3 regions of the Microbispora sitophila genome follow, and region 3 is predicted to be linked to each of the others. Evidence: riboswitches for the same ligand, from Rfam matches in the RefSeq annotation. Region 3 holds a riboswitch; each other region holds the start of a gene.
What was found. A riboswitch is a leader RNA that binds a small molecule or an ion and turns the genes downstream of it on or off. The one in region 3 is predicted to bind cyclic di-AMP.
Positions count from the first base shown of each region.

Region 1: linked by a shared signal. The riboswitch ahead of IL992_RS48775 (C40 family peptidase) and the one ahead of IL992_RS26430 (CHAP domain-containing protein) in region 3 are both predicted to bind cyclic di-AMP.
Region 2: linked by a shared signal. The riboswitch ahead of IL992_RS21715 (glycoside hydrolase family 25 protein) and the one ahead of IL992_RS26430 (CHAP domain-containing protein) in region 3 are both predicted to bind cyclic di-AMP.

Region 1 covers NZ_JADBGC010000039.1:1,609-11,410, reverse strand. The annotation lists gene IL992_RS42470 (L-aspartate oxidase) at 1-1,507, shown strand, start outside; gene IL992_RS42465 (type III pantothenate kinase) at 1,515-2,297, shown strand; gene lysS (lysine--tRNA ligase) at 2,357-4,042, shown strand; gene IL992_RS42455 (NADP-dependent oxidoreductase) at 4,161-5,084, opposite strand; gene IL992_RS42450 (helix-turn-helix domain-containing protein) at 5,321-5,569, shown strand; gene IL992_RS48775 (C40 family peptidase) at 5,603-6,562, opposite strand; cyclic di-AMP (ydaO/yuaA leader) riboswitch at 6,712-6,865, opposite strand; gene IL992_RS42440 (amino-acid N-acetyltransferase) at 7,259-7,810, shown strand; gene IL992_RS42435 (RDD family protein) at 7,958-9,376, shown strand.
Region 2 covers NZ_JADBGC010000011.1:184,054-193,855, forward strand. The annotation lists gene IL992_RS21690 (rod shape-determining protein) at 1-449, opposite strand, end outside; gene IL992_RS21695 (TraR/DksA family transcriptional regulator) at 446-793, opposite strand; gene IL992_RS21700 (hypothetical protein) at 1,129-1,500, opposite strand; gene IL992_RS21705 (hypothetical protein) at 1,771-2,253, shown strand; gene secD (protein translocase subunit SecD) at 2,287-4,533, shown strand; gene IL992_RS21715 (glycoside hydrolase family 25 protein) at 4,612-5,334, opposite strand; cyclic di-AMP (ydaO/yuaA leader) riboswitch at 5,347-5,493, opposite strand; gene uppS (polyprenyl diphosphate synthase) at 5,772-6,497, shown strand; gene IL992_RS21725 (oxygenase MpaB family protein) at 6,494-7,957, shown strand; gene IL992_RS21730 (acyl-CoA dehydrogenase family protein) at 8,003-9,187, opposite strand; gene dmpG (4-hydroxy-2-oxovalerate aldolase) at 9,196-9,802, opposite strand, start outside.
Region 3 covers NZ_JADBGC010000015.1:32,541-42,342, reverse strand. The annotation lists gene IL992_RS26465 (serine hydrolase domain-containing protein) at 1-483, shown strand, start outside; gene IL992_RS26460 (ABC transporter permease) at 500-1,696, opposite strand; gene IL992_RS26455 (ABC transporter ATP-binding protein) at 1,693-2,484, opposite strand; gene IL992_RS26450 (efflux RND transporter periplasmic adaptor subunit) at 2,481-3,545, opposite strand; gene IL992_RS26445 (hypothetical protein) at 3,542-4,099, opposite strand; gene IL992_RS26440 (response regulator transcription factor) at 4,255-4,908, shown strand; gene IL992_RS26435 (sensor histidine kinase) at 4,905-6,074, shown strand; cyclic di-AMP (ydaO/yuaA leader) riboswitch at 6,282-6,415, shown strand; gene IL992_RS26430 (CHAP domain-containing protein) at 6,430-7,119, shown strand; gene IL992_RS26425 (ArsR/SmtB family transcription factor) at 7,235-7,582, shown strand; gene IL992_RS26420 (helix-turn-helix domain-containing protein) at 7,671-8,282, opposite strand; partial or broken gene IL992_RS26415 (MFS transporter) at 8,545-9,670, shown strand.

The DNA.
Region 1 (9,802 bases), on a different contig from region 3:
GATCCTCGCCGTCTGCCGCGAGCACGGCATCGACCCCGTCACCGAGCCCATCCCCGTCGCCCCGGCCGCCCACTACGCGAGCGGCGGCGTGCGCACCGACCTGTACGGCAGGACCAGCGTCCCCGGCCTGTACGCCTGCGGAGAGGTGGCCTGCACGGGCGTGCACGGCGCCAACCGGCTGGCCTCCAACTCCCTGCTGGAAGGGCTCGTCTACGGCGAGCGCATCGCCGCCGATCTGGCGGCCGGAAACCTGACTGGCGACCGCACGCCGCGCGAGCCCGCCCCGGCCGACGATCGGCCGGAGGGCCTGGTGGACCCGCGTACGCGACCGAGGATCCAGAGCCACATGAGCAGGGGCGCCGGCGTGCTGCGCAGCGACCGGAGCCTCGCGCAGGTCGCCCGCGCGCTGTCGGACGCCCGCTGGACGCCGGTCGCGGTCGAGCCCTGCACCGAGTCGTGGGAGGCGACCAACCTCCTCACGGTGGCCTCCGCGCTGGTCGCCGCGGCGGCCGTGCGCGAGGAGACCCGCGGCTCGCACTGGCGGGAGGACCACCCCGACCGCGACGACGCCCACTGGCGGGCGCACATCGACATCGCCCTGACGGCGGAGGGACTGACCTTGACGTACACGCCTCACGAGGAACTGCGGACCGAGCTGGAGAAGGCCGGACTCGACCCGGACGCCGTGCTCGGTCTCGTCCGCGCCGCGCTGGAGGAGGACCTGGCCGGGGGACAGGACGTGACCTCGGTCGCGACCATCCCCGCCGACCAGCGGGCCGTCGCCGACGTGGTGGCCCGCAAGGAGGGCGTGGTCGCCGGCCTGGCCGTGGCCGAGACCGTCTTCCGCCAGGCCGCCGGGCGGGTCGAGGTCGAGCGGCACGCCGCCGACGGCGACCGGGTGCGCCCCGGCGACGTGGTGATGACCGTGCGGGGCGCGACCAGGGACCTGCTCACGATGGAGCGCACCGCGCTCAACTTCCTCACCCACCTGTCCGGCATCGCCACCCAGACCCGCCGCTGGGTGGACGCCGTCGAGGGCACCGGCGCCCGCATCCGCGACAGCCGGAAGACCCTGCCGGGGCTGCGCGCCCTGGAGAAGTACGCCGTCCGGGCCGGCGGCGGGGTCAACCACCGGATGGGCCTGCACGACGCCGCCCTGATCAAGGACAACCACGTCGTCGCCGCCGGCGGCGTCGCCGAGGCGTTCCGGGCCGTACGGCAGGCCTTCCCCGGCCTGCCGATCGAGGTCGAGGTGGACCGCATCGACCAGATCGAGCCGGTCCTGGCCGAGGGCGCCGACGAGATCCTGCTCGACAACTTCACCGTGGACCAGCTCGCCGAGGCCGTACGGCTGGTGGCCGGGCGGGCGCGGCTGGAGTCGAGCGGCGGGCTGACCCTGGACGCGGCCCGCGCGGTGGCCGAGACCGGGGTCGACTACCTGGCCGTCGGCGCGCTCACCCACTCGGCCCCGGCACTCGATCTGGGCCTGGATCTTCGTGAGGCATAATCAGGGAATGCTGCTCACCATCGACGTCAGCAATACCCACACGGTGCTGGGCCTGTTCGAGGGTGAAGAGGTGATCGAGCACTGGCGGATCGCCACCGACCCCCGCCGTACGGCGGACGAGATCGCGGTGGTGCTCCAGGGTCTGCTCGGGCAGTCGCCGCTGCTCAAGGACGCCGACATCAGCGGCATCGCCATCTGCTCCACGGTCCCGTCGGTGCTCAACGAGATGCGGGAGATGTCCCGGCGCTACTACGGCGACGTCACGGCGGTGGTCGTCGAGCCCGGCGTGCGCACCGGCGTCCCGGTCCGGATGGACAACCCCAAGGAGGTCGGCAGCGACCGCATCGTGAACGCGCTCGCCGCCACCACCCTGTACGGCGGTCCGTGCGTGATCGTCGACTTCGGCACGGCCACCTCGTTCGACGCCGTCTCGGCCCGGGGCGAGTACGTCGGCGCGGTGACCGCGCCCGGCCTGGAGATCTCGGTGGACGCGCTGGCCACGGCCGGGGCCCAGCTCCACAAGGTCGAGCTGGTCCGGCCGCGGTCGGTGATCGCGAAGAACACCGTGGAGGCGCTCCAGTCGGGCATCATCTACGGCTTCGCCGGCCTGGTCGACGGCATCGTGGACCGCATGACGGCCGAGCTGGCCTCCGACCCCGACGACGTCACCGTGGTCGCCACGGGCACGGGTGCGCCGCTCGTCATCGGCGAGGCCCGTACGATCGACGTGCACGAGCCCTGGCTCACGCTGATCGGCCTGCGGCTGGTCTACGCCCGTAACGCGTCCTGACGACTGCCTCGCGTACGGGACCATAGAAGGCAGGATCCCGTTCAGAGAGGACTGACGTGATGGACGCCGACTGGGTGGCGCGTTTCGCCGATGAGGTCATCGCCGAGGCTGAACGGCGCGCACCGGGCAAACCCGTCGTCTGCGCGTCCGGCCTCAGCCCGTCCGGCCCGATCCACCTGGGCAACCTGCGCGAGGTCATGACCCCGCACCTGGTGGCCGACGAGATCAGGCGTCGCGGCTACGAGTGCGTGCACATCATCTCGTGGGACGACTTCGACCGCTTCCGCAAGGTTCCGGTGGGCATCGACCCCGCCTGGAACGAGCACATCGGCAAGCCGCTGACCACCGTCCCGGCTCCGCCCGGCAGCGAGTACCCGAACTGGGCCGAGCACTTCAAGGCGCCGATGATCGCCGCGCTCAACGAGCTCGGCGTGGAGTTCCACGGCATCAGCCAGACGCAGATGTACACCTCCGGCGCGTACCGGGAGCAGGTGCTGCTCGCCATGCGCGAGCGGCGGAGGATCGACGCGATCCTCGACCAGTACCGCACCAAGAAGGCCAAGGCCAAGGAGGTCACGGACGCCGACGAGGCCGCCGCCCTGGAGGGCTCGGGGGCCGCGAGCGAGGACGACGGCTCCGGTGCCGGGGGCTACTACCCCTACAAGCCCTACTGCTCGGTCTGCGACCGCGACCTGACCACGGTCACGTCGTACGACGACGAGACCACCGCCATGTCCTACACCTGCGTGTGCGGCCACGGTGAGACCGTCCTGCTGTCCGAGCACACCCGCGGCAAGCTGGTGTGGAAGGTCGACTGGCCGATGCGCTGGGCCTACGAGGGCGTGGTCTTCGAGCCGTCGGGTGTGGACCACAGCTCGCCGGGTTCGTCGTTCGTCGTCGGCGGCCAGATCGTCCGCGAGGTGTTCGACGCCCCGCAGCCGATCGGGCCGATGTACGCCTTCGTCGGCATCAGCGGCATGGCCAAGATGAGCAGCTCCAAGGGCGGCGTGCCGACCCCGGCCGACGCTCTGTCGATCATGGAGCCCGCGCTGCTGCGCTGGCTGTACGCCCGCCGCCGCCCCAACCAGTCGTTCAAGGTCTCCTTCGACCAGGAGATCCAGCGCATGTACGACGAGTGGGACACGCTGACCAAGAAGGTGCAGGACGGCACGGCGCTGCCGGCCGACCAGTCGGCCTACCGCCGCGCGTCGAGCACGGCCTCCCGGGTCCTGCCGGAGACGCCGCGACGGCTGCCCTACCGGACCCTCGCCTCGGTCGTGGACATCGCCACCGGGCACGAGGAGCAGACGCTGCGCATCCTGCGCGCGTTCGACCCGGAGATCACCGGGCTGGACGAGCTGCGGCCGCGGCTCGACCGCGCCCAGCACTGGGTGAACACGTACGTGCCCGCGGAGGAGCGCACGCAGGTGCGCGAGACGCCCGACAAGGAACTGCTCGACACGCTCGGCGAGCAGGACCGGGAGTCGCTGCGCCTGCTGGTGGAGGGCCTCGACGAGCACTGGTCGCTCGACGGGCTGACCACGCTCGTGTACGGCGTGCCGAAGGTGCAGGCCGGGCTCGACATGGACGCCAAGGCGGCCACGCCCGAGCTGAAGGCCGCCCAGCGCGCCTTCTTCGCCCTGCTCTACCGGCTGCTCGTCAGCCGCGACACCGGCCCGCGGCTGCCCACGTTGCTGCTGGCCGTGGGCCGTGACCGGGTGCGCGAGCTGCTCGGCCGCGCCTGATCTCGGGCCTGATCTCCTGCGGGTGGGCCGGACGGTATGACCGTCCGGCCCACAGCCGTGTGCCGGGACAGGCGAATCAGTGCAGGCAATTCAGTGCAGGCAATTCAGTGCAGGCGAATCAGGGCAGCAGGACCAGCCGGCCGCGGAGGCCGCCTCTCCGTAGCCGTTCGTGCGCCTCGGCCGCCCGCTCCAGCGGATAGGTGCCGGCGACCCGCAGGCTCAGCCGCCCCGCCTCGGCGAGCTTCGCGACGTCCCGGAGCTGGGCCGCGTCGGCGCGGACGAACACCGTCGAGACCCGGATGCCGCGCAGCGGCAGGGGGGCCAGCCCGGCGGCGACGGCGACGAACGCGCCCCCGTTGCGCACGGCGTCCAGCGCGGGCAGGCCGACGACCGCCGCGTCCACCAGGCCGTGCACGCCGCCGGGAACGACGGCTCTGACGGCCGCGGCCAGGTCGGTGCCCCTCGGGACGAACCATTCCGCGCCGAAGCCCCGGACGAGTGACTCGTCGCCGGGCGCGGCGACCGCGGCGACCCTGAGCCCTCGCGTCACGGCCAGCTCCACGAGATAGCCGCCGAGGCCACCGGCCGCTCCCGTGACGAGCAGGGTCTCACCCTCGGCGAGCCCGGCGAGATCGAGCGCCTGGACGGCGGTCAGCGCGTTCAGCGGCAGCGTCGACGCCTCGGGCGCGGCCACCCCGGCGGGCGCGGGCGCGACGGCCGTCTCGTCCAGCACGACCAGGTCCGCCTGGGCCTTGAGCGGCTCCGTCAGCCGGTCGGACAGCCCGATGACCCGTTCGCCCGGGCGTACGCCCGTCACTCCCGGTCCGGCCCGATCGACCACACCCGCCACGTCCCAGCCGAGTGCGTACGTCTCCAGGTGCGGCATGAGTCCGTTGTCGGCGAGGGCGCCCGCGGCCGTGAGCAGGTCGACGGGGTTCACGGCCGCCGCCTCGACCCTGATCCGCACCTGCCCCGGCCCCGGCTCGGGCTCTGCCACGTCGACGACCCGTACGGCTCCGTCCCGTGCCACCAGTGCTCTCATGAGTTCCTCTCCTTCCGATGTCGCAAGGAGCGTAAGGAGAGCTGCTCTCTTCTGGGAAGAAGGCACCTGATAGTGCGTAAGGCAGGAGAAGGTAAGTCGATGGCCCCCGGCTCGCGTCGCTCCACGGGCGGCGTACGACCGGAGGCTCGACTCCGAACCTTGACGACCTTCATGGCAGGCGTTTACCTTCCCTGAAGGGTGGGCCGACGAAGCATCGTCGTGGGGGAGGGCGGACGATGGGTGTTCCCGAGGTCGTCTACCGAGGTGACAATCTCGCCTCGGACCTTGAGCGTGCCGGTCTCACCGAAGAGGATCTGCTTCTCCTCGCGGAGCTGGCCAAGGGCGTGACCGCCGACCGGGTGGGCCGCAGTCTCGACGTCAGCGGGCGCACCGTGCGGCGCCGGCTGCGGTGCATCTGCGACCGGATCGGCGTCGCGACCGCGATCGAGGCCGTCGCCTGGGCGGCGCGCCGCCGCCTCATCTGACCGCGTTCGCGACGCCCTCTGGCGAGGAAGGGCTCAGTCGGCGACGCGCACCGCTCCCGCGAACGGCCGCCCGGCGATCTTCGCGATGTGGATGACGTCTCCCGTGCGCGGCGCGTGGATCATGTAGCCACCGCCGATGTAGATGCCCACGTGGTGCAGGTCGGGGTAGAAGAACACCAGGTCGCCGGGGCGGAGCTGGTCGCGGGAGATGTGCGTGCCGGCCGTCCACTGGTCGCCCGTGTAGTGAGGAAGGCTGATGCCGACGGACTGGTAGGCCGCCATGACCAGACCCGAGCAGTCGAAGGAGCCGGGCCCCTCGGCGCCCCACACGTACGGCTTGAGCTGCTGCTTGAGGGCCCAGCGTGCCGCCTGGGCGGCCTTGCCGTCGCCCACGATGGGGAACGACATCCTGCTGCGCGTCTCGGCGCCGACCGTCCGGGAGACCTGCCGGTAAAGGTTGCTCTCGGTCTTCTTGATCAGCTTGGTGATCTTGTCGCGCCGCGAGTCGAGGCCGCCGAGGAGCTTCTTGACCTCGGCCTGCCGGGCCGAGGCGCTCTCCCTGGCCCGCGCGGCGGCGTCCATGGCCTTGGTGACCTCGGCGACCTCCTGGCTCTCCTGGAGCTCCAGCGCGTACGTCGTGGAGGCCTGGTCCAGGTATCGCCGGGGGTCGGCGTCGCTGTCGATGAGCACGAGCGCGTTGCCGAGCCCGTTGGTCATGTAGGAGTGCTGCGCGAGGGCGCTCGCCTTCTGCCGGCGGACCTCGAGCTCGGCCTCGCTCTTGGCGAGGTTCTTCTTGGCGAGGTCGGCGGACCGCTCGGCCGCCTTCAGGCGCACGCGCTCGCCGTTGTACTGCTCGGTGAGGGTCTCGATCTCGGTGTAGAGGCTCTCGACCTGCGCGGTGAGCTCCTTGAGGCTCGGCTTGGGGTCGGCGGTGGCGCGGACCACCGGGGCGCCGAACGTGATCGCGGTGATCGCGACGCCGACGAACGCCAAGCGGCGGATGGCACCCGGACCGGCCGTGCCGGATCCGGATCCTCGGCCGCGGGCGTGCCTGCCCACCGGCCGTCCTCCACGCATGCGCAACCGAGCTCCTCTCCCACATGTGCCCGCGGCGGGCCCGTCGTCGAGACGGGGCCGTACGGCGGGGCACTTCTGAGCGCCTACCGGGTTAGCTGACGGGTTCGGGCCGGAGTAGCCCTACCTTTGCGGATTCACCCCTTGACGATCCGAGATCGAACCGATCCTGATCCTGCAGTTGGGTCCCCGGCTCCCCTTCGCACTCGGTGCTTCGAAGATTCGGCGCCCGGTCGCCGTGAGCGCTCACGATGACCGGCATCGTCGCTGGACGATAGTGCACGGCGAGTTCTTGCTCAACCAGAACTCCGAAACCCGTCTACGTTTGACAACCAAACGATCACGGTCGGGTCACGAGATCGGTAGTGATACGTCCGCGTTCACCTGGGTTTAGAGCGATCTGGGACTTTGGATGTGCTGCCCGGGCTGGTGAAAAAAGTGGGACGAACCGGAACAGTCACCTCGGGGGGCGGTCGTTCATCCGTCCGTATCTTGACGGCTACGGACGGTCAAGCATCATGTCGGGTGTCGCGTTTGGGAATGACCGTTATCCGTACGGGACCGCTCCGCGCCGACCGCGTTGGATCGGCCGCGGTCCGGCTAGGCTGGCCGGTCATGGAGCAGGTCGCCGCGCAGACATCCAGTGAGCCGGGTGCCATGGCCGTGACGGTGCGCCGGGCCAGGACGCCGGACGTCCGGGCGATCCGGCGCCTCGTCGACGCGTATTCGGGCGTCGGTCCCCGCCTGCTCAAGAAGAGCACGGTCACGCTGTACGAGGACGTCCAGGAGTTCTGGGTGGCCGAGACGGGCGGGCAGGTCGTCGGCTGCGGCGCGCTGCACGTGCTGTGGGAGGACCTGGCCGAGATCAGGACCGTCGCGGTGGACCCCGCGGCGCGCGGCGGAGGCATCGGCCACCGGATCGTCGCCGCGCTCATCGAGACCGCCAGGGACCTCGGCGTGCGGAGGGTCTTCTGCCTCACGTTCGCGGTGGAGTTCTTCGCCAGGCACGGTTTCACGCCCATCCAGGGCACCCCGGTCTCCCAGGAGGTGTACGCGGAACTGCTCGCGTCGTACGACGAGGGTGTCGCCGAGTTCCTCGACCTGGAGCACGTCAAGCCGAACACGCTGGGGAACACCCGGATGTTGCTGCACCTCGACCGTCATTGATCGCCATTGATGGGCATTGATCACTGATCTTGACGACGATTGTCGGCTGCTGCAAAGGTGACTGTTGATACACCTGTCGCTACTTTTGGCAATATCAGCGTGTGCTACAGACGTGCGGCGCATGCGTCTTCGAAACGAGGTGACACGGTGAGCACCGGACAGCCGCCGTACCCCCAGGACGAGTCGGACGGAACGCCACCGCCGTCATCGAACCCCGGGTACAGCACGGACAGACAAGCCCAGGACTACGACCCCGACGTCACGGTCGTCAGCTATCGCGGGCAGCACACGGGCCCGCAGCAGCCGCCCGGCTACGACCCCGCCCAGGGCGGCTACGGCCAGCAGCAGGGCTACGGCGCCCAGCAGAGCCAGCAGCAGGGTTACGGCCAGCAGGGCCAGCAGCCCGGTTACGGGCAGCAGGGTTACGGCCAGACCGGCCCACAGCAGGGCTACGGCCAGGAGGCCGCCCAGCAGCAGGGTTATGGCCAGCAGCCCGGTTATGGGCAGCAGCAGTACGGTCAGCAGGGGTACGGCCAGACCGGCCCACAGCAGGGTTACGCCCAGCAGGGGTATGGCCAGACCGGCCCGCAGCAGGGCTACGGCCAGACCGGCCCGCAGCAGGACTACGGCCAGCAGTACGGTCAGCAGGGCTACGGCGCCCAGCAGGGCCAGCAGCAGTACGGCCAGCCGTCCCAGGGCGGCTACGGCCAGCAGGCCGCCTCCCAGGACTACGGCCAGCAGCAGGGCTACGGCGCCCAGCAGGGGCAGCAGCAGGGCTACGGCGCCCAGCAGGGCTACGGTCAGCAGCCCGGTTACGGGCAGCAGCAGTACGGCCAGCAGGGCTATGGGCAGCAGCAGTACGGCCAGGAGCAGTACGGACAGCAGCAGTACGCCCAGTCGTCCCCCCAGCAGGGGTACGGCCAGCAGCAGGGCTACGGCCAGCAGCCCGGTTACGGGCAGCAGCCCGGTTACGGGCAGCAGCAGTACGGCCAGCAGGGCTATGGTCAGCCCGACTTCGGCCAGTCGTACGCGGCCGCGGGGCCGATTCCCCCCGGCGCCCCGGCCCCGCTCGCGGAGTGGTGGCAGCGCCTGGTCGCCCGCATCATCGACGGCGTGATCGTCGGTGTCCCCTTCGGGATCATCACGCTCGTGATCACGGGGATCGTCGTCACCAACGCGAGCATCGATCCGGCGACCGGGGTGTTCACCACCGGAAGCGGTTACTTCCTGGCGTCATTGCTCACGGCGATCCTGGGCGGCCTTGTCATGGTCGCCTACGAATTCCTCATGCTGCGGGCGCAGGGGCAGACGCTCGGCAAGAAAGTCATGGGCATCAAGGTCGTTCCCGTCGGAGGCACTCTCGACGCGGGCGGGCTTCCCCAGGACGCGGCGCTGAAGCGCGCCGGCGTGCTCTACGTTTTCGAGTTCCTGCAGTGGATTCCCGTTATCAGCTACCTCGCGAGCCTCGCCTCCCTTCTGAACGTGCTGTGGCTGTTGTGGGACAAGCCGCTGCATCAGGCGCTGCATGACAAGGTCGCCAACACCGTGGTGGTCAAGGTCAAGTAACGACGACGGACGGGGCCGATGGAACGGACCATCGGCCCCGTTTTTCTATGGGTCGCTATGGTCCGTCCGCACCGCCCGCTCACCCGGCTGTGACGGAAAAACCTTGCGGCGCCTCCCGGGCATGCCATGCTTGGGTTCACCGTCCCGAGAGGTGCCCAATGACCGCGAGGCCGCCCCCGGCGCCAATCCTTAAGACTCGCCCCCGCCGTCCCGCCCGGGTCATATCCGCCCACGGGCGGCTTAAGGAACCGTCAGGGGCGCTTATGGGGCCGTATGGAGCCGCACGTGCCCTTATGGCGCTCCCGGATGCCCACCCGATCTACCCGGCCGCAGGCGGCGGCCGCGGAATGCGGGGATCGTTTGGCCGTGGGAAACTCCGACGCCACGACCGCCCGGGCCGTCCACGCGATTGTGCCCCCGCTCCTT
Region 2 (9,802 bases), on a different contig from region 3:
ATTCCCGCCCCCGCGTCGAGCAGGAGCCGGGGCCTCGGGTCGGCGATGTCCACGCCGCAGCCGACCGCCGCGGCCAGCGGCTCCTCGACGATCCTCACCCGGCAGCGGGCGGCGCTGCTGACCGCCGCGTGCGCCGCTCGCCGGTCCAGCCGGGAGGCCGCGACGGGCACGCCGAGCAGGACGAGGTCGAGGGGCGGGTGCCGCTCGGTCACGGCGTCGCTCAGCGCCGTGCGGACCAGCCGGGCGCAACCCGGCATGTCGGCGACCATGCCGTGCCGCACGGGCCACTGGCGGGCCGTCCCCGGACCGCCGCACGCCGAGGGCCGTTCCTTGATCGCCGTGCTGCCGGACAGCATCAGCCGGGTCCGCGCGGTGCCGAGGTCGAGGGCCAGGGCCGCTCCCCCGCCCCTCCTCCCGTTGACACCCGTCATGCCGGTCATCACCGTCATGCCGTCATCCGGGTTTCACCGGCGCAGGAGGCGCACTGCTGCACGTGCGGCGCGAGCCGGAGCCGGTCGAGCGGCAGGAACGCCTCGCATCGGACACAGGTGCCGTAGAGGCCCCGATCCATCCGCTCCAGCGCCGCCTCGATCGCGGCGACGTCGAGACACGCCTGCCGTACGCGCGCGGCGGACGGCGCCACGTCGCACGCGTCGTGCAGATCGCACAACCGGGCCAGCTCGGCCCGGGCGGCGTGGAGCCGCTCCTCGAGCAGCATGCGCAGCTCGGACAGCTGCGCGGTGTACCGCCGGCACTCCTCCATGAGGAGGCCCGGCGACCTGATCTCTGCCATAAGCGGCATCACTCCAGGTGAGGGATGAGGTCGGCGCGCGAGCACGCGCGCCATCGACGCACCGGTGCCGGTGCGCGAGACGAGTACGCGGGTGGGCCCGCGTGATGGTGGTCAAGGGCAAGGCGGCCCCGCGAAACCGGAGCGCGCGACGACCGCCCGCCTGGGCGGCCGAGGCGGGACGGCAGAGTGCGGGTGCGCCAAAGCGAGCACCGGGTCACCGGTCGCGTCGCCGGCCGCCTGACGCGCCGGGCCGGCGTGGCCGGGGACGGGTCAGGCGCGCGACGACGAGAACCGGGACGGTGCCGCGGTTCCGGCGCGCCCCGAGCGAGCTCGCGTCACAGGGCCTGTGGTGGGCTGCGCGAGCCGGCGGTGCGGTGCCCGGTCTGTTGGGGGCTGAGGACGATGTCCTCGTGGTGCCGGGCGTGCACCGATGCGGAGACGGGAGCCGCCGGTGCGGCCGCCGCGGTGCGCGGCCGGAACGGGAACGGCAGATGCTCGGGACCGGCGGCGCCCGTGGGCAGGGTCGCCGACTGCGGCGTCCACGCCCCCGGGGTCCACACCTCGGCGGCGGCCTGCGGTGCGCGCTGGGCGGGATCGCCGCCGTACCAGGCGGGCGTGGATGCGACCAGCGCGAGGGCAAGCATCAGCAGGCCCACCACCAACGTGAAGGCGGTGGACCCGCACGTGCCACGTCGTGAGGTCGCCATGAGACCGACCATAACCCACCTTCGCGAAACGGTCATCTGCGTTTCCCGTTGCCCGTTTCTCCCGATCTGCCCGGGCCCGATTTCCGCCATTCGTTGTGCGTACCCGTTCTCGGAAACCATTCCCGTCCGCCCGGGTGCGTTTTCCGTTTCCCCCGGCTCCCCTTCTCACCCGCGCCGGATGCGGCACCCGCGCGCGGAAGTCGCTACGGTGGCCGGAAGACCGGGCCTTCGTGAGGGAGGGCCGAGCCGTGCCGGAGGGAGGGAAGGCTCGTGCGACGCAGGCTGACCGCCGTGCTGCTGCTCCTGCTGCACGCGATCTTCCTGACCGCCGGCGGAGTGCCCGCGTCCGCATCCGCGTCCGCGTGGGAGGCGCCACAACGCGCCGCGGGCCTCCAAACAGCGGGCCTTCACACCGCAGCCCTTCACGCCGCAGCCCTTCACACCGCGGGCTCCCACCTCGCCGTACGTCAGGCGGCCCGCGCCTGGTCTCCGGCGCGTGACGGCGCCCGGCTCACCGACACGCGGAACTGCCCTCCGGCGCACGCCACGCGGCCGGCCCAGGGCGACCCGCCCCGGGTCCAGGCGGGCGCGGGCGGCCCCGGCGCGTCCGGCGGTCCGGTCGTGCTGCCCAACCCGGCGACGCCGCGCGGCGGCACCCGGGTCACCCGGGCCGGGCCGCACCACGACGGCCCGCCCGCACAGTGCCCGCGCCGGGCCGCCTCGGCGCGCGCTCCTCCCTCCACGGCGTACTGAGACCTTTCCCACTCGTACGCCTGTGGAGGCTTCATGTCCCGTGCGCCCCTGTGGCGCGCGGTGGCGGCGCTCGCCGTCATCGCGACCTCACTGCTGCTCGCCCTCACCATGGCCCCGCGTCTCGGTCTCGACCTGCGCGGCGGCACCCAGCTCGTCTTCGAGACGAAGGACTCTTCCACGGTCAAGGCGGACGCCGACGCCACCGACCGTGCCCTCGACGTGCTCCGGCGCAGGGCGGACGCCCTCGGAGTCGTCGACCCCACCCTGGTCCGCTCCGGCGAAAGGCGGATCATCGTCGAACTGCCCGGCGTGCTCGACCCGCGCGAGGCCGCCGCGGTCATCGGCAAGACCGCTCAGCTCAACTTCCATCCGGTGCTCGGTCCCGCCGAGGACGGCGACAAGGACGCGGTCGCCGACGAGAGCGGCCAGAAGCTGAAGCTCGGCCCGGTCGCCCTCAGCGGGGCCGGCGTCACCGACGCCGCCGCGCGCAGCGACCCCCAGATGGGGCCCGGCTGGTTCGTCACGATCGACTTCAAGGAGCCCGGCCCCTGGCGGGAGCTGACCGGGAAGGCGGCCTGCGCTCCGGTCGGCGACCACAAGCGCCGCGTCGCCATCGTCCTCGACAACGAGATCATCTCCTCGCCGCAGGTGGCCGACTCGGTGGCCTGCGACGCGGGGATCTCCGGCGGCACCACGCAGATCACCGGGTCGTTCACGCCCGAGGAGGCGCAGAACCTCGCGGTGCTGATCAAGGGCGGCTCGCTCCCGGTGCCGCTGGAGGTGGTCGAGCAGCGGACGGTCGGCCCGACCCTCGGCGCCGACGCCATCGCGGCGAGCGCCAAGGCCGGCGTCGTCGGGGTGATCCTGACCGCGGTGTTCATCGGCGTCGTCTACCGGCTGGTGGGCGTGCTGGCCGCGGTCGCGCTCGCCTGCTACGGCCTGATCTCGTACGCCGGGCTCGTGGCCATGGGAGCCACGCTCACGCTGCCCGGCCTGGCCGGGTTCGTCCTCGCGATCGGCATGGCGGTGGACGCCAACGTGCTGGTCTTCGAACGGGCCAGGGAGGAGTACGGCGAGGCGCCCCGCCGGGGCCTCAAGGCGGCCCTCGACCGGGGCTTCAAGAACGCCTGGAGCGCGATCGCCGACTCCAACATCACCACCCTGCTCGCCGCGGGGCTGCTGTTCTGGCTCGCCTCCGGGCCCGTGAAGGGCTTCGGCGTGACGCTGGCCATCGGCGTGCTCGCCTCGCTGATCTCGGCGATGCTGATCACCCGGGTGCTCGCCGCCGCCCTGATCGGCAGGATCGGCCCCCGGGCCTCCGGCATCGGCTCGATCGGCCGGGTCAGGACCTGGCTGACCCGGCGCGACCCCGACCTGATGCGCGGCAGGCGGCTGTGGCTCGGCGTCGCGGCCGGACTGCTCGTGCTCGCGGGAGCCGGACTGGTCACCCGCGGGCTGAACTACGGCGTCGAGTTCACCGGCGGCCGGATCGTCGAGTTCGGCACGAGCAGGCCCGTCGACGTCACGGCGGCGAGACAGGCGGTGGCGGACGCCGGGTTCCCCTCGGCCGTCGTGCAGCGATCGGACGACGCGATCTCGGTGCGCACCGGGCAGATCAGCGCCGACGACGTGGTCCGCATGGAGGAGGCGCTGGACCGGCGCGTGGGCGAGGTCACCAAGCAGCGTGACGAGCTCATCGGGCCGAGCCTCGGCGAGGAGTTGCGCCGCAACGCGCTCATCGCGCTCGCCGTCGCGCTCGCCGCGCAGCTCGTCTACCTGGCGTTCCGGTTCCGGTGGACGTTCGGCACGGCGGCCGTGGCGGCGCTGTTCGTGGACGCGGCCGTCGTCGTCGGAGCGTTCGCCTGGATGGGCAAGCCGATCGACGGGGTGTTCCTGGCCGCGATGCTCACGATCATCGGCTATTCGGTCAACGACAAGGTCGTGCTGTTCGACCGGGTGCGCGAGCTGTGGCCGGTGCGGCGCGGGGAACCGTTCGGCCGCGTGGTGAACAGCGCGATCCTGCAGACCGTGCCGCGCACGGTCAACACCGGGCTCGGGGCGCTGTTCATCCTGGCGGCGCTGGCGGTGTTCGGCGGCGACTCGCTGCGCGACTTCGCCGTCGCCCTGCTGATCGGCATCATCGTGGGGACGCTGTCGTCGTCGTTCGTTGCCGGGCCGGCGGCGATCGCGCTGGAAAGGCGCAACTCGCAGCCGCCGCCGGCTCCCGCCGCCCCGCGTGCCAGGCCCGTGCGGCGCGACGGCTCCGGCGCCGTGGTCTGACCGATCTGATCGGCCGGCCTGGTCTGATCGGCCGGCCTGGGCCCCGGGGCGGGACTGCCCGCCCCGGGGTCCGTACGGCTACGGACGGCCGAGCGCGCGCAACTGGAGGGGCGTCAGTGCGGAGACGTTCTGATCGATGGGCGAGTCGGTGTACTGGTGGATCGCCCAGGACTTCCAGTCGGCGGGCGGCGTGATGTCGCCCGGGGCCTTGCTGTAGTGGGCCACCCACAGCGGGTACTGGCCGAGGCCGTGGCCGTACTCGTTGGCGAAGTTCCAGCCGCTGTAGAACATCGGCTTGGTCCCGGTCTTGGCCGTCACGTACTCCAGCCAGGTCTTGGCCCACTGGTTGACGTGCTCGACGGACTCGCCGTCGGTGGTCTCCAGGTCGAGCACCAGGATGTCGCCGGGCTTGCTCGGCTGCGCGTTCACCACCTCGAGGAAGTGGTCGGCCTCGGCGATGGGGTCATTGGAGGGATGGCCGTAGTGGTAGACGCCGCGGACAATGCCCTTCTTCTCCAGCTCCCGCCAGTGGCGGGGGAAGGACGAGTCGGTCCACGAGGTCCCCTCGGTGGCCTTGATGAAGCCGAACTGCGCGCGGCTGTTCATCCAGTCGTGGTCGGCCTCGTAGCCGGAGACGTCCTGGCCGTACGTGTGCGGGTTCGCGTAGGCCGGGGCGGGCAGGACGACGGCCGCAGTGACGGTGGCCGTGGCGGCCGAGACCGCGAGGGTCGCCGCCGCGAGGGCGGAGCGCAGGCGCCGGCGGAAGGGCCGGCTCCCGAGGGAGAGCCGATGGCTGGACATGACGGGGTTGACTCCTTGCTTCCATGCCGCCTACCGGGTTAGCTGACGGGTTCGGGCAGGAAGTGCCCTACGGGCGCATCTGGGGGGCCTACGCGCCGATTCACCCCGAAGAGAGTGGGTCCCCGGCTCCACGTGACGCGGATTCGGCGGCCGCGCGATGATCGCGCGGTCCGGGCAACGACACGGCAAGGGGATAGGACGGCGGAATTCGCTCCGTACCCATGCCGTGTGCACTAAAGGTACACACACGACAAGAATGGTGTAAACAGGACAAAACATGTCTTTACCTGGCCCGATACCACCTCGGGCCGCCACCGCCAGGCAAGTAAGGGCTGCGATTACCAACGGTAAGTGTTCGTCGCGTCACAATCTGTGAAAGAGTCCGTCCTCGGAGGGATTCACTTGGGGGTCTGCGTCACTTCGGTAGGGCGGGTGGGGTGAGAGGCATCCCTCATCACGTCGCCTGTGTCATGGACGGGAACGGCCGGTGGGCCGCACAGCGGTCGCTGCCCCGCACCGCGGGGCATCGGGCGGCCGAGGCCGCTGTGATCGACGTCATCGAGGCGGCCCATACGGCCGGCGTCGAGTGGCTGAGCCTGTACGCCTTCTCCACGGAGAACTGGCGGCGGCCGGCCGCCGAGGTCGACGTCCTGCTCCGACTGGTGCGGCGCGCCATCCGGAAACACGCCCTGGCACTGCACACACGCGGGATCCGCTGCCGGTTCCTCGGGGTCACCGACTCGCGGATCCCGCCCGCGCTGGCCAGGGACATCGCCGACCTGATGGCGCTGACCCGCGACAACCGGCGGATGACGTTGACGGTGGCGTTCGATCACGGCGGTCGCCGCGACATCGTCGAGGCCGCCCGGTCGCTGATCCGCGACGGGGTGCCGCCCGAGCAGGTCACCGAGGAGAGTTTCGCCCGCCGTCTGCCCCACCCCGACATGCCGGAGGTGGACCTGGTCATCCGCACCTCCGGTGAACAGCGGATCTCCAACTTCATGCTCTGGCAGGTGGCCTACGCCGAATGGGTCTTTCCCCGGGTGCTGTGGCCCGACTTCCGGGCCGAGCACTTCTGGGAATGCCTGGAGGTCTACCGACGGCGCGACCGCCGGTTCGGCGGCGTACAGGCACCGGCTCCTACAGGAAAGGGATGTCGATGAGCGACGCAGCAGCAGCCGGAACCGACGCCGATCCGCTCGGCCCGGGATCGATGCTCCACCGGTTGACCCGGCAGACACGCTGGGGGCTGGTGGCGACCCGGGCCATCGTCCTGGAGGCGGCGCACCCGCAGATCGGCGCCGCGCTGATCACCAACTCGACCTTCGTCGCGCACCCGTGGCGACGGCTGCGCAACACGGTGCTCAGCTCACAGCGGATGGTCGACCCCGACGCGCGGGTCCGGCAGCGGGAAGCAGCCCGGCTCAACCGCCTGCACGCCCGCATCACCGGCACCGATGCCGAGGGCCGCCCGTTCAACGCCGCGGATTCCGAGGCGCGCGCCTGGGTGGTGGCGACGCTCTTCGAGTCCACGGTCACGATGTGCCGGCTGAGCGGCGAGTCCGTCGACGGCCCCACCTTGGACCGGCTGTACGCCGAGTTCCAGTCGTTCCTCGCCCTGATGGACCCCTACGGGGGCAAGCTTCCGCCCACAGTCCGGGAGTTCTGGCGCTACTACGCGTCCGTGGTGGAGGATCGGCTGGAGAACACCGAAGCGGTCCACGTCATCCTCGACCGCCTGTTCGCGCAGGTGCCCGCTCCCCCGCTGCTCCGCGACCGGCCGGCCGTGTGGGCGGCGGGCAGGGCGCTCGCCGGTCCCGCGGCCACCGCGATCATCGTGGCGTCGCTGCCCGAGTCGCTCCGCGCACGCCTGGGGCTCGCCGAGTTGCCGGGCACGCGCACGCTGATGCACGCCGCCTACCTGTCCACCCGGCTCGCGACCCGGGTGCTGCCGGAGGCGTGGACGCGGCTCGACACGGTCATGACCATGCTCGACCCGGCGTACGCCCCGCAGCGAAACGGCGACGCGCCGGCCGGACCGCCCGTGCTGGAAGGGCTCCGCCGTGGCGCGGCGAAGGCGGGGGCGCTCCTGCGCCTCCTCACGCCCGATCCGGAGACGGCGGCCGCGGGCGACTCGACGGTGCGCTCCGCCTCGCGATTCTTTTCCGAGGTCCTGGACCAGACCGGCGACGGCCACCTCGACTGGCCCGACCTCGCCGCGATGGCCCGGGAGATCGCCACCCGTCTCGACCTGGACGCCCAGGACGAGGACCGCTTGTTCTCCGCCTTCGCCGACTGGTGGCGCGAGCTGCAGAAAGAACTGGACACCGACGGCGACGGCCGCATCACCGGCCATGAGTACGCCGCGGCCACCGCCGCCATGGCCGGCTCCGCCCTCATCAGGATCGCCGAGGTCCTGTTCGACGTCACCGACACGGACGACGACCAGGTCATCGACGCGCGGGAGTACCAGGCTCTCTTCCGCACGGCGTTCGACCACGACCCGGGCGGCGGCGACGCCGGCGAGCGACTGACCCGGGGCGAGTTCGTCCGCCGGTTCCTGGGCTTCATGGCGGGCCGCCGCCACTCCGGCGTGTACGACCAGATGTTCGCCCAGTCCTGACGGCATCGCCTCCGGCCCGCTCGCCGGCGCACGCCGGGTCAGGCACTAGATCATCGAGCGCATCGGCCCGTGCGGCGGCTCGATGCCGAGCTGCGTCAGCGCGGAGACGTGGAAGACCGAGCCGGGCACGTGGATCGCGTGGGCCAGCCCGACGTGGGCGTCCCGCCAGAAGCGCTGGATCGGGTTGTCCACGCGCATCGCGTTGCCGCCCGACCGCGCCACGATCTCGTCCATCGCCCGCACCGCGCGCCAGGCCGCCTGGACCTGGGTGCGGCGGCCCACGGCCCGCTCGTCGAAGGTCACCTCGCGGCCGGAGGCCACGATGTCGTACATCCGTGAGGCGTTGTCGAGCAGGGCCGCCCGCGCCGCCGCGATCTCGGCCGCCGCCTCGCTGATCGCGTACAGGACGTAGGGGTCGTCCTTGATCCTGGTGCCGGTGATCTGCACGCGGCCCTTCTGGTACGCCATGTGCTGCGCGAGCGCGCCCTCGGCGATCCCGATGACCGAGGCGGTGATCCCGAGCGGGAACGCCGCGGAGAACGGCAGGTGGTACAGCGGGTTGGTCAGCCCCGCCTCCTTGGCCTGGCTGCCGTCCACGACCTTGTTGTACGGGATGACCCGGTAGTCGGGGACGAACGCGTCCTTGACGATGACGTCCTTGCTGCCGGTGCCGCGCAGGCCGACGACGTTCCAGGAGTCCTCGACGATCTCGTAGTCGGACCTGGGCAGGATGAGGTGCAGCGAGGTCGGCGGCTGGGCCATCTTGCCCTCGGCGTCGCCGAGCATGCCGCCGAGGAAGATCCAGTCGCAGTGGTCGGTGCCCGAGGAGAACTGCCAGCGGCCGTTGAAGATGTAGCCGCCGTCGACCGGCCGGGCGATGCCCATCGGCGCGTACGGCGAGGCGATCCACGTGTCCTGGTTATCGCCCCAGATCTCCTGCTGGACGCGGGGGTCGGCGAACGCCATCTCCCAGGGGTGCACGCCCACGACGCCCGCCACCCAGCCGGTCGATCCGTCGAGACTGGCCAGCTTCATGATCGTCTCGGCGTAGTCGCGCGGGTGGAACTCGAAGCCGCCGTGGGTCTTCGGCTGGAGCATCCGGATGACGCCCGCCTCCCGCAGCACCTTGGCCGCTTGGTCGTCCAGCCGGCACAGCGCCTCGTTGGAGGGGGCGAGCGCGCTGATCTCGTCGGCCCGCTGTGTGATCGCTTCGAGTACCGGGTTGGCCATGGCTTTTCTCACTTCTTCGCCGCGAGGGCGACTGCGATTTCGATGAGCTGGTCTTCCTGTCCGCCGATGAGCTTGCGGCGGCCGGCCTCCATGAGGATCTCGGCGCCGGACACGCCGTACTTCCTCGCCTGTCGGTCGGCGTGCTTGAGGAAGCTGGAGTAGACGCCCGCGTAGCCCATGGTCAGGGTCAGCCGGTCGAGCAGGCACTCGCCGTCCATGATCGGACGGACCACGTCCTCGGCGGCGTCGATGATCTTGAGGGTGTCGATGCCGGTGCGGATGCCGAGCTTGTCGGTGACGGCGGCGAAGGCCTCCAGCGGCGTGTTGCCGGCGCCGGCGCCGAACCGCCGCACCGAGCCGTCGATCTGCTTCGCCCCGGCCCGTACGGCGAGGATCGAGTTGGCCACCCCGAGCCCGAGGTTCTCGTGGCCGTGGAAGCCGACCTGGGCGTCGTCCCCCAGCTCGGCCACGAGCGCGGCGATCCGGTCGCTCGTCTGCTCCATGATCAGCGCCCCGGCCGAGTCGACGACGTACACGCACTGGCAGCCGGCGTCGGCCATGATCCGGGCCTGCTCGGCCAGGACCTCCGGCGGCCGGCTGTGCGACATCATCAGG
Region 3 (9,802 bases):
ACCGGGTCGATGCCCGGATTCCTCGCCACCGTGTGGGCCGACCCCGCCGATGGCGTGGCCGTGCTGTGGATGGCCAACACCACCTCGGGCGTGCGCAACCTCGACACCGCCCTGCTGGACATCCTGGCCGAGCACGAACCGCCGCTGCCGGCCGAGTGGTCGCCCTCCCCCGTGGACGAGGACCTGCTGGCGCTGACCGGGCCGTGGTACTGGGGGCCGACGCCGTACGTGCTGCGGGTCCTGCCCAACCGGGGCCTGTCGCTGACCCCGGTGAGCGGGCAGGGCCGCGCCTCCCGGTTCACCGCCCGGGCCGACGGCACCTGGGTGGGGCTCGACGGCTACTACGCCGGGGAGACCCTGCGGGTGGTCCGCTCCCCCGGCGGGGTGACTCATCTGGACCTCAACACGTTCATCTTCACGCGTGAGCCGTACGACCCGGCGGCCCCGGTGCCGGGCGGCGTCGACCCGGCCGGCTGGCGATGACCCGTCACGTGACCGGTCAGGTGGTGGCCAGCGCCACCGTCGGCGACAGGCGGGCCGCGCGCATCGCCGGATAGAGACCGGCGAGAGTGCCGATGACGAGCGTGGCGCCGATGGCGCCCGCGAACGCCCAGGCGGGGACCACCGGCGGCCAGTCGCGCGACAGCGCGTAGCCGGCGGTGGCCAGGGCGCCCAGCGCCGCGCCCGCGATCCCGCCGAGCGCCGACAGCAGCAGCGACTCCGCGAGGAACTGCAGGCGCACCTGCCCGCGGGTGGCGCCCAGCGAGCGGCGCAGGCCGATCTCCTTGCGCCGCTCCAGCACCGAGATCACCATCGTGTTGGCCACGCCGACCCCGCCGACCAGCAGCGCGACCGCGCCCAGGCCGAGCAGCAGGTTGGTGAACGCGCTCGCGGCCGCCGCCCGGGCCGCCAGCGCGTCGGAGGGCCTGCTGACCGTGACCTCCTCCGGGTTCTCCGGGTTGACCGTGCGCGGCAGCACGGCCCGTACGGCCTCCACCGACTCCTCGGCGGACCGCTCGTAGACGGTCGTCGGGTGGCCGTCGAAGCCCAGATACTTCTCGGCGGCCGGGAACCCGACGAGCGCCGAGCGCTCGATCTCCGGGGCGAGCGGCATCGGGCCCAGGACGCCGACGACGGTGAACCACCGTTCGCCCATCCAGACCTGTACGCCGATCCTGGTGATGCCGAGCCGTTCGGCGGCCTTGGCGCCCAGCACGACGGCGGGCCGCGCCTCGGTGGCGGCGTTGAGCCAGGCGCCCTTGACGACCCGGCCCTCCAGGGTGGTGAGCAGGTCGGCGGTCGCGGCCTGGACGGCGATGCCGCCGGTCACGGCCTTGGGGATGCGGTCGGTGCGGCGGATCGTGGTGTCGATCGTGCCGGTGGCCGAGGCCGTGCGGACCGGTCCGATGCGCCGGACCATGCCGAGCGCCTCCACGGGCAGCTTGGCCTCCTCGCCGAACATCGTCTGCCCCGGCGCGACGGTGAGCAGGTTGGTGCCGAGCCGGTCGAGCTGGCGCAGCAACTGCTCGCGGGAGGAGGACGAGATCCCCAGCACCGCGATCATCGTGGCGATGCCGATGGCGATGCCGAGCGCGGACAGCACCACCCGCGCGGGGCGGGTGCGCAGCCCGGCCGCGCCGGTCCGCAGGACGTCGGACGGCCCGAGCCTGGCGGGGGTCAGCCGTTGACGGGTCATCGTGGTGCTCCCTTCGCCGCCCCCGCGGTTTCGGCATTCGGCGCCTTTTCCGGGTTGAGCTTGGGGTTCGCTCCGGGAGGGCGGCGTCCGGCGCCCGCCCCGGCGTCGGCGACGACCCGGCCGTCGCGTACGCGCACCTGCCGGGGGCACCACTCGGCGATCTCGGAGTCGTGGGTGATGACCGCGATCGTGGTGCCGGCGGCATGCAGGTCGCGCAGGACGCCCAGCACCTCGGCGCCCGCCGCCGAGTCCAGGTTGCCGGTGGGCTCGTCGGCCAGCAGCAGCGGCGGGTCGCCCGCCACGGCGCGGGCCACCGCCACCCGCTGCTGCTCGCCGCCGGACAGCTGGTTGGGGCGGTGGCCCAGCCGGTGGCCGAGGCCCACCCGCTCCAGCGCGGCGGCGGCGCGTTCCCGCCGCGCCCGCAGCGGCGTGCCGGTGTACAGCAGACCGTCGGCGACGTTGTCCAGCGCGCTCACCCCGGGCGCGAGGTGGAACTGCTGGAAGACGAAGCCCAGGTGGCGGGCGCGCAGCGCGGACAGCTCGCGGTCGGAAAGCCCTGCCACGTCGTGCCCGGCGATCCGTACGGTGCCCGTGGTGGGCCGGTCCAGGGTCCCGATCAGGTGCAGCAGGGTCGACTTGCCGGAGCCTGACGGCCCGGCGATGGCGACCAGTTCGCCGCGTTCGACCAGCAGGTCCACTCCGCGCAGGGCCCGCACGCCGCCGCCGTACTCCTTGGTCACCTCGCGCAGCTCCACCACGTAGGGCTGCTCGGGCCGCGGGATGCTCATGTGGCGGGCACCCCGACCTTCATGCCCTCGGCGAGCCCGGCGCCGGTGATCTCGACCATGCCGCTGCCGAAGGCGCCGAGCTCCACCGGGACCACGCGGGTGGAGGGGCCCTCGACCACCTCGACGCCGAAGCCGCCCTCGCGCAGGGCCAGCAACGCCTCCACCGGCACGGCCAGCACGTTCTCGCGCCGTTCGCTGACCAGTTCCACCTCGACCGGGGCCTTGTCGAGGCGGGTCTTGGGGGTCTTGCTCAGGGTGATGTCGACGTCGATGGTGCTGCCCTCGTCCTGGCCCTGCCCGGACGGGACGGCCTCGGCCACCGTGCCGACCGAGGTGATCTTCCCGGTGACCCGCTCGCCGCCGGGGAGTTCCACGGTGACCTTGGCGCCCTTCCTGGCGAGCGACTGGTCGTCGGTGGACAGGTCCACGTGCACCAGCCGCCGTACGCCCGACACGGTGAGAGCCGGACGACCGGGGGTGGTCCTGTCGCCGAGCTCGACCTTGGCGTCGGTCACCCGGGCGGCGGCGGGCAGGAAGACCACCTGGGAGGCGTCCACCTGCCCGGTCTCGGGCAGCCCGGCGTCGTCCTGCCACTCCTTGACGGCCAGGTAGGTGGCGTAGCTGAAGTGGTCGTCCACGGTCAGGTCGTCGCCGTAGCCGAGGACCTTGAGGTTGCGTTCGAGCTGCTCGACGTCCGGGCCGTCGTCGACGCCCTGGCGCAGCGGGCGGTACATCGGCAGCGAGCCGTACATGAGGACCACCGGCCTGCGGTCGACCCTGAGCAGCGCGCGGCCGCGCCGGACGACCGCGCCCTCGGGGGGCACCCAGGTCACGGTGCCGGAGGCGTCGGTGCTGACCTGCCGCTCGCCGGAGTAGGTGAGCGACCCCTCGACGGTCTTGGTGTCGACCAGGTCCTGGCGGGTGATCGACGCGGTGGCGGGGACTGGGGGCGAAGACGGCTCAGCCGCGCCGGCGCCGTCGCCGCCCGCCATGGCGACAGCCGTTCCCGCGGCGGCCAGGGCGAGGACTCCGGCGCCCGCGACCACGAGGCCCTTCCTCACGGCTTCCTCCCCGGCGCGAACTCCTCGCAGGCCTTCTGCGCCTCTTCCATCGCCTTCTCCTGGCCCGGTTTGATCTTGACCTGGAGCCCCTTTCCGGGTTCGGGGTCGGGCATGTCGACGCCGTGCTCGCGCATGCACTGGGCGAACTTGAGCATCCGGTCGCGCGCCTGGGGATCGTCGCCGCCGAGCTTGTCGCCGACCGCGTCCTTCATGAAGTGCTGGCAGGCCTGCATGGCCTTCTGCATCGAGGCCTCGTCGCCCTTCTTGCTCATGATCCGGACGCGGCCGTCGGGATCGGGGTCGGGCATGTCCACGCCGTGCTCGCGCATGCACTGGGCGAACTTGAGCTGGGCCTCCTGGCGGTCCACCGTGCTCGTGGCGGACGGCCTGGCCGCGGCGCCTGACGCGGTGCCCGACGTGGCGCCGCCCGCGCTGGCGATCCCGTCGTCCGCGGGGGCCGCGCCGCAGCCGGTCAGTGCCAGGGCGAGCCCCAATGTGAGCCCCAGTGTGAGCCCCAGTGCCGGGCCCACGGCGCGCAGCGGTCGTAAGCGCATGGGTCGTTCCTCCTCTGTCGCTCTTCTCATCCAGGGCGTTCGCCCGGGACGGGGCCCAACTCCAGCGGAGGCGGTGCTAAACGCGGATAAGCGAGATCCGCTTATCCGCGGCTAACACCGCCTGCGCCACTCTCGGAGGCGAGCGGGAGGTCGGGATGCGGGTGCTCGTGGTCGAGGACGAGGAACAGCTGGCCGAGGCCGTCGCCCGGGGGCTGCGGCTGCACGCCATCGCGGTGGACGTGGCCTACGACGGTCAGGAGGCGCTCGAGCTGGCTGCCTACGTCGACTACGACGTGGTGGTGCTCGACCGCGACCTGCCCGAGGTGCACGGCGACGAGGTGTGCCGGGAACTGGTCACGGCCAGTGGGGCCAGCCGCATCCTCATGCTGACGGCGGCCGGGCGGGTGCGGGACCGGGTCGGGGGCCTGTCCCTGGGCGCCGACGACTACCTGGTCAAGCCGTTCGCGTTCGCCGAGCTGGTGGCCCGGATCCGGGCGCTGGCCCGGCGCTCGCCCCGGGCGGTGCCTCCGGTGATCGAGCGGGCCGGGATCCGGCTCGACCCGGCCCGCCGTACGGTGATGCGGGACGGGCGGGAGGTGGCGCTGGGCCGTAAGGAGTTCGACGTGCTGCACGAGCTCATGCGCGCCGGCGGAGGGCTGGTGACCTCGGCCCGGCTGCGGGCGAGCGTGTGGGACGAGCACGCCGACACCGGCACGGGCGTGCTGCGCGTCACGATCACCTCGCTGCGCCGCAAGCTCGGCGAGCCGGCGGTGATCGAGAACGTGCCGGGCCGGGGGTATCGGCTGTGACCCGCGTCCTGTCCTTGTGGAGCCGGCTCGGCCTGCGGATGCGGCTCACCCTGCTGTACGGCGGGCTGTTCTTCCTGGCGGGATCGGTGCTGCTGTGGTTCACCCACCTGCTGACCGCGCGGGCGCTCAACCAGCGGTTCGTGGTGGCGGTGGCGTCGAAGGTGACCGGTGCCCCCGATGCCGTATTCGGGGGCAGGCTGCCCGACAGCGACATGCTCGCGCAGCGGGTGCGCACCAACGTCGAGCAGGGGGCGGCCGACGTGCTGAGCGACGTGCTCCGCTCGTCGGTGGTGGTCATGGTCCTCGTCGGGGCCGTCGCGGTGGTGCTGGGCTACCTCGTGGCCGACCGCGCGCTGCGCCCGCTGGACCGGGTGACCGAGACCGCGCAGCGGCTGTCGGAGAGCACGCTGCACGAGCGGATCGCGCTGCGCGGCCCGCAGGACGAGGTCAAGCGCCTCGCCGACACCTTCGACGCGATGCTCGACCGGCTGCACCGGGTGTTCGACGCCCAGCGCCGGTTCATCGCCAACGCCTCCCACGAGCTGCGCACCCCGCTGGCGGTCAACCGTACGGTCCTGGAGGTGTCGCTGGAGGAGCCCGCGGCGTCGGAGGACCTCAAGGCGCTGGCCCGCGCGCTGCTCGGCACCAACGCGAGGTATGAACGGCTGATCGAGGGCCTGCTCATGCTGGCGCAGTCGGAGCAGGAGCTGACCGCCCGCAAGCCGGTCGACGTGCGGCAGGTCGTCCGTATGGCGATGGAGCAGATCGACCTGCAGCCGCGCCGCAGGAAGGTGGTCGTCCACGAGGACCTGTGCCCGGCGGTCGCGCACGGCGACCCGCTGTTCCTCGAACGCTGCCTGGTCAACCTGCTGGAGAACGCGATCAAGTACAACGTGCGCGACGGAGAGGTCTGGGTCCGGGTGCGGGAGGACGAGGCCGGGGTGAGCGTGACGGTGGAGAACACCGGGCCCCTGGTCCCGCCGTACGAGGTGGACGACCTGTTCGAGCCGTTCCGGCGGCTCGGCGGCGACCGCGTCCGCTCCGCCCGGGGGGCGGGGCTCGGCCTGTCCATCGTCCGGGCCATCGCCGTGGCGCACGGCGGCGGGGTGGAGGCGCTCGCCCGGCCGGAGGGCGGCCTGGTGGTGACCGTACGCCTGCCGAGGTGAGCCGGGGTTCTCCTGCCGCCGATGATCGAAGTGCGGCTCGGATACCCGCTATGCCGGGTTTGCTGCCTACTGGCCAGTAAAATCTGGGTTGTTCTAACTTGACCGGTTTGACCTGGTCTATTACGTTTTAGGCAGCTCAGGGCGCACTTGCTCATCTCAATGGTCAAGAAGCCCTCCTCAGACCGACGCGGCCGGCCATCCCGGCCTGCCGCCCGGCCGCCGAGTCCGCGTCCGCGCGGAGCCGGGGACCCACCTCTCCTGGGGTGAATCGGCATACCTGCCGTAGGGCGACTTCCAGCCCGAACCCGTCAGCTAACCCGGTAGGCGGCATGGAAGTAAGGGAGTACGCCCCACCATGCACGTCCTCAACACCTGTGTTCGCGCTGCCCTCGCGGGCGGGGCCCTCGCCTCTGCCGTGCTGATCGCGTCGCCGGCCGCGCACGCAGCAGACAACCCCACCACCGGCAAGGGCCCGGCGGCCGCGAAGTCCATGGCCGAGATCGCCTCCACGCTGCCCAAGGTCAGCGCGGCCGACGTGCTGAACCTGGCCAGGAGCCAGATCGGGATCAGCGAGAACGCCAACGGCGGCGGAACCAAGTTCCAGCATTGGTACATGTCCACGCCCCGTGCCCGCGAGACCCTCGCCCGCGACGGCGGCACGATCGACGGCTACCTGAACGCCCCCTGGTGCGACATGTTCGTCTCCTGGGTGGGCCAGCAGCTCGGCATCGGGCCGGTCATGGGCTCCGACGCCTACACCGTGAAGCACGCCCAGTGGTTCGCCGACCACGGCCGCTGGGGCCGCACGCCCAAGCCGGGCGCGGTGGTGTTCTTCAACTGGAACGGCAGCAAGGACATCGACGACGTCCAGCACGTCGGTTTCGTCGTCAAGGACAACGGCGACGGCACGATCCGGACCATCGAGGGCAACACCGGCGACGGCGGCGCCGTCGAGGCCCGCACCCGTCCCACCTGGCAGGTGGCCGGGTACGGCTACCCGATGTACCCCGCGGACACCTCCGCGTCCACCACCGCCTCCTCCTGAGGGACGACGGCCCCAGAAGCGCGCCGGTGATCCCGGCGCGCTTCGCCGTACCCGCCGAAAGTCGCCCGGCTGCCGCAAATTGACCTACAAGAGCGTGAGCTGCGAGCCTGGCGGCATGCACGCGTTCGACGTCCTCGGCGACCCGGTGCGCCGCCGGATCCTGGAACTGCTCGCCGAGGGCGAGCGCTCCGCCGGAGAGATCGGCGCGATCGTTCAGGAGGAGTTCGGGATCTCCCAGCCCGGGGTGTCCCAGCACCTGCGCGTGCTGCGGGAGAGCGGATTCACGACGGTCCGGGCCGAGGGCACCCGGCGCCTGTACGCCGTCGATCCCGCGCCGCTGCGCGAGGTCGACACCTGGCTCGACCACTTCCGCAGCTTCTGGAACCAGCGCCTGGACGCCCTGGGCACCGAACTCGCCCGCGGCAGGCGGGAGCGCCGCCTGCGGGACGACGCCCGTCCGTGAATCGGCGGGTGCCGGATGCGACGGCTCCCGTCAGGCGGCGTGGCGGATGATCCCGGCCGGCTCGCCAGCAGGCCGCCGGCGAGAACGCTCAGCGCGGCTGGCTGGTGGGGTGTGTTGCCTGGGGCTGGGTGGCTGCCAGGCTGGCGAGGAGTTTGAGCCGGTCCTCGGCGGCGGTGCCCGGCTCGGCGGTGTAGATGGTGAGGTCGTACACCGTTCGGTTGGACACGGGCAGATCGAGGGACTGGTAGGTCAGCTCCAGATCGCCGACCTGTGGGTGCCATAGCCGCTTGGTGCCGTCGTGGCGGATCCGGACGTCGTGGGCGGCCCACTGGCTGCGGAACTCGGAGCTGAGCGTGGACAGTTCTCCGACGAGATCACGTAGGGCCCGGTCACGGGGCTCGCGTCCGGCTTCGGCGCGTAGCAGCGCGGCGGTGGCGACGGCGGCGGCGTCCCAGTCGACGAAGAACCGGTGGGCGACCGCGTCGAGCACGTCTTCGGACACGCCGCTGATGTGACCCTTCTCCAGCCGGGTGTACCACTCGGTGCTCACTCCGGCCAGAACCGCGACTTCTTCGCGGCGCAGCCCGGGGACCCGGCGCCGGCCGCTGGTGGGCAGCCCGACCTGCTCCGGTGTGAGCTTCGCGCGCCGGGTGGCGAGGAAATCCCGGATCTGGTCGCGGTTGTCGGGTCGGTGATCCATGCCCTCCACGGTAGCCGCAGGGTTTCCGCAGGTGGCAGGGGTAAGGGGGTTGAGCTTGTCCCCCCTATAAACGCGCTCTGCCTCGCGCGCGGCCACGCGGGTTTCCTGGATCAGCACGTTGAACGCGACCCCCGATACGGAGACGGATAGGAGTACGTGTGGAGAAGTCGCCGAGCGGGCCGCCGGCCCGTTCCGCGAGCGCGGGCGAGTGCCCGCGCGGCTCCCGCTGGTGGTCTATGCGCTGGCGGTGGGCACCTTCTTGATGCTCACGACCGAGTTCGTGGTCGCGGGCCTGCTGCCGGAGATCGCGGGCGACCTGCGAGTGAGCGTGCCCCAGGCGGGACTGCTGATCACGGTGTTCGCGGTCGGGATGATCATCGGTGCGCCGTCGATGGCGATGCTGACGCTGCGGCTGTCCAGGCGGTTGACGCTGATGCTCGCCTTGGGCGTGTTCGCGGCCGGGCACCTCGTCGTCGCCGTCGGCTCCAGTTTTCGCACTGCTGCTGGCGGCACGGTTTGTGACGGCGCTGGCGACCGGCGCGTTCTGGGCGGTGGCCAACGTGGCCGCCGGCCGCGCCGCGGGCCCTGGGGCAAGCTCCCGAGCCCTGGGTTTGGTGGGTGCCGGAGGCATGCTCGCCAACGTCGTCGGGGTGCCGATCGGCGCGTTCGCCGGGCAACTGATGGGCTGGCGGGGCCCGTTCTGGGCGCTGGCGGTCCTGGCGGTGGCGGCCGCCGTCCTGATCGCCCGCACCGTCCCGCACGACGACGGTGATCACCGGGCGGTGTCGGTGCGGTCGGAGGCGGCGGCCCTGCGCTCGGGGCGCCTGTGGCTGGTGCTGGCCGCCTGCGCGACCACGACCGGCGGGGTGCTGTCCGCCTACTCCTACATCGCGCCGCTGCTGACCGGCCGGGCGGGCATCGCGGCCGGGCTCGTGCCGCTGGTGCTCGTCGGCTTCGGCACCGGAGCCCTGGCGGGCTCGCTGGTCGGGGGCCGGCTCGGGGATGTCCGTCCGCACACCACGACGATCGCGGCGGCCGCGGGCGCCACAATCCTGCTGCTGGCGATCTGCCTGCTGTCAGGCCATGCCTGGGCCGCCGTCGTTCTGGTCGCGCTGCTGGGGTTCTTCGGGCTCGGCGCCAACCCCGTGCTGATCTCCCTGTCGGTCCGCTTCGCCGGTCAGGCGCCCACCCTGGCCTCCGCCTTGAGCGTCTCAGCGTTCAATTTCGGCACCGCGGCCGGGTCCTGGATCGCCGGGCGCGCCCTCGGCTCCACACTCGGCGCCATCGGTCCTGCCGGGGTGGGAACCGCCATCGCCGCGCTGACCCTGATCCCCACGATCATCATCGCCGTCATCCAGCGCCGCCGCTCTGCGCCACCCGCGCACTAGGTCCCCGCCACCGGGTGTATGGCCAGGTCAGCTGGGGGAAGGCGGCAAGGAGCCACAACGCTGAAACCAGCTCGCGGTCACGGCCCGGGGCTGCTGTCCTGCCGCCACCACCTGAAACACAACCATCTGTGA